Anaerobacillus alkaliphilus: one gene and its partner. The main gene of each other region encodes a partner of the protein of the gene in region 2 in a complex. Links are inferred from orthologs where the notes say so. Each region holds a gene or a part of one and is shown on either strand. Other genes may lie near its edges.

Region 1 (3,046 bases), on a different replicon or contig from region 2:
TCAGAAGACCCTATTTCAAGAAAAAACCTTCTTTTTTAGATTTGGCGGACTCAGGAACCCTTATTAGACCGATATGGCAGCAAAACACCCTTAAACATTGAAAATAGCGTCCTCACAGTCCGTAAAATTTCAAAAACGGCTATTTTAGCTAAAATAAGGTCCTCTGAGACCGCTTGACTAGAAGGCAACCTTTTCTGAACGCAAAAAAAGTTGATCTCCTAACGGAGACCAACTTTTGACGACAATATTAAGCTTTATTTGAAGAACCAAACTCACGCATTTTGCCGATAACTGTTTGCTTGATTACTTCACGAGCTGGGCCTAAGTATTTACGAGGATCGTAAACTTCAGCGTCAGCAGCAAGAACTTCACGAACAGCTTTTGCAGAAGCGATTTGGTTTTCTGTATTTACGTTAATTTTTGCTGTACCGAAAGAAATTGCTTTCGTGATATCAGCTGTAGGAATTCCAGTACCACCATGTAACACTAGAGGTACACCAGTTAGGTTTAGGATTTCTTCCATCTCTTTGAAACCTAAGTTAGGCTCACCTTTGTATGGTCCATGAACAGAACCTAATGCAGGAGCTAAGCAGTCAATTCCTGTACGCTTAACTAACTCTTCACACTCTTTTGGATCAGCATAGATTACGCCATCAGCGATTACGTCATCTTCCTGACCTCCAACAGTTCCTAATTCCGCTTCTACAGATACACCGTGGAAGTGAGCAAGCTCAACTACTTTTGAAGTAATTTCAATATTTTCCTCAAAAGAATGGTGAGAAGCATCGATCATAACAGATGTAAATCCAGCATGAATTGCCTCCGCACATTTTTGGAAGCTTGAACCATGGTCTAAATGAATTGCAACAGGTACAGTTGTTTTGTACTCTTCCATAAGCGCTTCTACTAATTTTACAATTGTTTTAAAGCCACCCATGTAACGTGCAGCACCTTCTGAAACCCCTAGGATTACTGGTGAGTTTTCTTCTTGAGCCGCTTGAAGAATTGCTTGAGTGAATTCAAGGTTGTTAAGGTTAAACTGACCTACAGCGTACCCTTCATTTTTTGCTTTTAATAACATTTCCTTCATTGACACTAAAGGCATTGGTGATATCCTCCTTTTGATTAAACCACTTGTGTTTAGGTAGTCCTGAATAAGATCAATAAAAAACATTACTTTTAAATTTTAACCCATTGTACATAGAAATTATGTATAGATGATGCTTTTTAAAAAACCTACTCAAGTTGTACAGACCTATTATAGCATACTGAGTAAAAAAATCACGGAAATATCTTGACAAAACGATTAACGTTATGTAAGCGTTTCCTTATACTCCGATTTGCTCTTTAATAACTGCACGTACCTCATCAATATCCAAAGGTTTCGCAAAATGGGTAATTGCCCCTAACTTCATCGCTTCATTAATCATGTCTAGCTCACCATAAGCTGTCATCATTATTACTTGGATACCTGAGTTATAATCCTTTAGCCTTCGAAGGATTTCTAATCCGTCCATTCCTGGAATTTTCATATCTAGAATAACTAAATCAGGTAAGTTCTCTTCGACTATACTTAGTGCCTGAACACCACTTGCAGCTTGGTATGTATCGTAACCATCTTTTTGAAAGATTTCATTTAATAAAACGCGAATACCAAATTGGTCATCGACAATTAAGATTTTCTTTTTCAAATTCTTCACCCATTCCTTGTATTTTCATCCTTACATTATTCTGTGTTTCTTTAAGTTTTTCCTTCTATTTGTAAAAATTTCTTTTAATATCCACTTAAATGAATTTAGTATCGCCATTACGATAATAGTTGTAGTTACGCTAAAACATTCACAACTACATTTAGTTTAATATGGCTCCATTAAGGTATTATGAAATTCATCCACTTAAAATTAGGCTGTTATCGCAAAGTTTTATTGGCTGATATCTTCATCTAGGGTATTTTTCCGATTATTTCAGGGTAAAAAAGCCACAATGTTTACGAAAAAGAGCCTAAAATTAAGAAAAAAACGTAACCCAAGGGGCTACGCTTTATTTAATGACGCTCTGATAAACTCTCTAAATAATGGCTGTGGTCTAGTTGGACGTGAAACAAATTCTGGATGGAATTGAGATGCAACGAAATATGGGTGATCTTCAATTTCAATAATTTCCACTAAGCGGCCATCTGGGCTTGTCCCAGAGAAAATAAAGCCTGCTTTTTCCATTTGCTCACGGTATTCGTTATTGAACTCGTAACGATGGCGATGGCGCTCATAAACCACTTGTTCTTTGTAAGCTTCAAAAGCCACTGAGCCTTCAATTAATTTACAAGGGTATAGACCTAAACGTAATGTACCGCCTAAATCTTCAATATCTTTTTGCTCAGGTAAAAGGTCAATTACTGGATAGTTTGTAGCAGGGTTAAGTTCAGCAGAATTAGCTCCTTCTAAACCTAAGACGTTTCTTGCATACTCGATCGATGCTAATTGCATCCCTAAGCAAATTCCTAAGAAAGGCACTTTATTTATACGCGCATATTTAATTGCAGAGATCTTACCTTCAATTCCACGGTCACCGAAACCACCAGGAACTAGTACACCGTCAACGTCTTGTAATAAATCAGTTACATTTTCCTCTGTTACATCTTCAGCATTAATCCACTTGATTTCGATATCAGCATCAAATGCATAACCAGCATGTCTTAATGATTCTGCAACAGAAAGATAAGCATCTTGAAGGGCAACGTATTTTCCTACTAAAGCAATTTTTACTTTGCCAGAAAGATTTTTTACCTTTTCAACAAGTGCAACCCACTCCGTCATGTCAGGCTCTTGGCAATTCAATTTTAAGTATTCACAAACAAATTGGTCAAGCTTTTGTCGTTGAAGATCAAGCGGAACCTCATATAATGTGTCAGCATCGCGAGCTTCAATAACCGCATTTTTATCAATATCACAAAACAGAGCAATCTTATCTTTCATATCATCTGGAACTGGACGTTCTGTACGAACAACAATCACATTTGGTTGAATACCTAAGCTACGAAGCTCTTTTA
Region 2 (3,358 bases):
TCAGCCCTTACCAAATAGTATTCATCACTACTATTTTTCGACAATGACAACACCACCTGAAATTTCCTATTACTACATTATAAATTTGCAAGACTATTTTGACAACTATTCAATTATGAATTATGAACATTATTTTAGTGCTTTAATGTAAGTATTTTAAATTCTCCAATTCAAAATTCATAATTAGTAATTAAAAAGCTACCTTTGAAGGTAGCTTTTTTAGAATTATTCAATGAATTCAAACTCAAACTTCATAATTCGGACAAGGTCTCCGTCTTTTGCACCGCGTTCACGAAGTGCTTCATCAACACCCATCCCGCGCATTTGACGAGCAAATCTACGTACTGACTCATCTCGGCTAAAATCAGTCATTTTAAATAACTTCTCTAATGCATCACCAGAAAGAACATATGCACCATCATCATCCCTACTAATTTTAAATGGAGCCTCGGCTCTTTCATGACGATAAACAATTCTACTTTCTTCTTCTTCTGGTTCAGTAAGCGGAAATTCACCAGTAACATCCACTTTATCAGCAATAGCTAGAATTAGTTCTCTCAAACCTTGTTTCGTAAGAGCTGAAATTGGGAATATTGGAATATCTTCTCCTAGCTGCTCTTTAAATAACGTTAAGTTTTCCTCTGAACTTGGCATGTCCATTTTATTTGCAACGATAATTTCTGGACGTTCAGTTAAACGAAGATTATATTCTTTCAATTCTTGTTTAATCTTTACGTAATCATCATAAGGATCGCGACCTTCTAGGCCAGACATATCAATAACGTGCACAATTACTTTTGTCCGCTCAATATGTCTTAGGAACTGATGCCCTAATCCGACTCCTAAATGAGCACCCTCGATTAATCCCGGTAAGTCCGCCATAACAAAGCTTCGGCCTTCTTCAACTTCCACCATACCTAAATTAGGTTTTATTGTAGTAAAGTGGTACTCTGCAATTTTTGGTCTTGCTGCCGAAACAACCGATAGTAATGTTGATTTCCCAACACTTGGGAAGCCAACAAGGCCAACATCAGCAAGAAGCTTTAATTCTAACGTGATATTTCTCTCTTGACCTGGTTCACCATTCTCAGCTATTTCTGGTGCTGGGTTTGTTGGAGTTGCAAAGCGACTGTTTCCCCGACCTCCACGGCCACCTTTTGCAATTACGGCCCTTTGTCCATGTTTCACTAGGTCAGCAATCGTTATCTTCGTTTCTTCATCAATCACTGTCGTCCCTGGAGGCACTTTTATAACAAAATCACTAGCATTTTTGCCGTGTTGACTTTTGGATCTTCCATGCTCGCCACGGTCACCCTTGAAATGGCGTTGATAGCGGAAGTCCATTAATGTTCTTAAACCTTCCTCTACCTCAAAGACAACATTTGCTCCACTTCCACCGTCCCCACCAGCGGGACCACCATCAGGAATATACTTTTCACGACGGAATGCAACCATTCCATTACCACCGTCGCCACCTTTAACATACACTGTAACCTTATCTACAAACATCTTTTCACCTCAAAATTATCATTATCCAGTTAGCTTAGCCTGTTAGACTAACTGAATTGTTATATAAAACTCTTCTTTATTAATATAAGATTCCACTAATTGCAACTGTTCATTCCAATTCTGCTCGTTTCCAAGAAATTTATTTATTTTTTCCACTTCTTGTAAACTCCCATGGAAATCAAATGTAAAGCGGGGAAGTTCCTCTTCCATTAACTCAACTGTTAATTGTAGGTGATTTTCTCCATACCGCTCACAGCTTTCGTTTAAGTGATTTGAAAATTCCATGAACCATTGTAATAGCCTTTCATCATATGATTGAAGATCGACACAATCACCAATAACCTCAAACTCTAATTGAAAGTGATTTTTGTTTACCCAGTTGAAAACTAATAGATCACTTGCAAATTTAGGCATATTTAAATTCGAAAGCTTACTTTCATTTTGTGTTTGATTTACAATCTCTTGTATAATTTCCTCGACTCGATCATATTTCTTCAAAGTAAGATTTCCTTTGATCAACTGTATGACATTAAGCCAATCATGCCTAGAATGTCGAAGTATTTGTAAGATATTTCGATCCTCTTTCATATCCAACACCTATTTCCACTAGATTTAGTTTTGCCTGTATTAACAAAACCCTTTCTACCTTCCAAACAAACTTCCTATAAAAAGAATGCCTTGTTAGACAACAAAGCATAATAAACAAGAGTAGAAAATTATTCAACCCAGAATTAACTGCTACCAAGATATTCCGGTCTATGCGCTACACTATATGTTATCATAAAAATAGTAATAAACAATCGAATTCATTGTTTTTTACCAACATTTTCTCCATAAACCAAAAAAAAATCCCTTTGTCACTGTTTTTTTAGGTGCAATTATATGATTGACAGTTTTCACTATCCGTCATATACTAGTAATAGTTTAATTCCGAGTAAAAATATATGTTTTATCTTATTAATGTGTTTGGAGGTTTTTATATGGAACACGTTACGATTAAGAACGTTGAAAAAACGTTTTCTAATAAAGAAGAAAATACTACGTTTACAGTCTTCAATGACATTAATCTAACGATTAAAAAAGGTGAGTTTTTGTCTCTACTAGGTCCATCTGGCTGTGGAAAGTCAACACTGTTAAATATTATCGCTGGGTTAGACAAAGCAACTAATGGAATTGTGACGATTGGAACAAAAGAGATAAATGGTCCTGGACCTGATCGTGGTGTCGTTTTTCAAGAAGCGGCGTTAATGCCTTGGTTAACCGTCTTAGAAAATGTCATGTTTGGACTTAAAAAGCAAAAACTTAGCAAGGAAGTTGCTGAGAAAAAAGCGCTTGAATATCTTAAACTTGTACATTTAAGTAAATTCGTAGGATCTTATCCTCATGAATTATCAGGTGGGATGAAGCAGCGAGTATCGATTGCAAGAGCACTTGCGATGGATCCTGAAATTCTATTAATGGATGAACCGTTTGGGGCATTAGATGAACAAACTCGTTCGATGTTACACAAAGAAGTTCAATTCATTTGGGAACAAACAGGAAAAACAATTATCTTTGTAACTCACAATATTCGTGAATCGGTTCTTCTCTCAGATCGGATTGTCTTAATGGGCACAAGACCCGGTGGTATTATTCAAGAATTTAAAGTCGATCTTCCAAGACCGCGTAAACCTTCTTCCCCAGAGTTCCTAAAAATTGAAGAAGATATTATGAGCTTATTAGCTGGGGAGATTGAGAAAGTAATGAAGGAGGAAATGGGTGATGACTACAATAGTAAGAAGGCTAGTCTTCTTTACGGCTCTAATCGCAATATGGGAGAGCATATATAGACTAAATGTAGAATTCGGCT

The links. The genes of interacting proteins can lie anywhere in the genome.
Region 1: the proteins of DS745_RS13515 (region 2) and DS745_RS05225 are in contact, whole or in part, in a solved structure (PDB 1F51), measured with the Bacillus subtilis proteins. The link is inferred for Anaerobacillus alkaliphilus from one-to-one orthologs.

What each region holds. Positions count from the first base shown.
Region 1 is NZ_QOUX01000021.1:30,053-33,098, forward strand. What follows is about bases 11-2,696. They hold DS745_RS05225 (response regulator), read right to left. Parts: upstream 1,692-2,696; coding sequence 1,329-1,691; downstream 11-1,328. Other genes in these bases: DS745_RS05220 (class II fructose-bisphosphate aldolase), read right to left, coding at 248-1,105; DS745_RS05230 (CTP synthase), read right to left, coding at 2,034-2,696. Also shown: more of DS745_RS05230, read right to left, coding at 2,697-3,046. UniProt on the Bacillus subtilis protein: Key element in the phosphorelay regulating sporulation initiation. Phosphorylation of spo0B during sporulation initiation.
Region 2 is NZ_QOUX01000042.1:127,029-130,386, reverse strand. The notes cover bases 325-3,322. They hold DS745_RS13515 (Spo0B C-terminal domain-containing protein), read right to left. Parts: upstream 2,098-3,322; coding sequence 1,552-2,097; downstream 325-1,551. Other genes in these bases: DS745_RS13505 (ABC transporter permease), read left to right, coding at 3,271-3,322; DS745_RS13510 (ABC transporter ATP-binding protein), read left to right, coding at 2,490-3,322; obgE (GTPase ObgE), read right to left, coding at 325-1,509. Also shown: DS745_RS13525 (ACT domain-containing protein), read right to left, coding at 1-44; more of obgE, read right to left, coding at 226-324; more of DS745_RS13510, read left to right, coding at 3,323-3,338; more of DS745_RS13505, read left to right, coding at 3,323-3,358. UniProt on the Bacillus subtilis protein: Key element in the phosphorelay regulating sporulation initiation. Acts on spo0A. Mediates reversible phosphoryl transfer from spo0F to spo0A.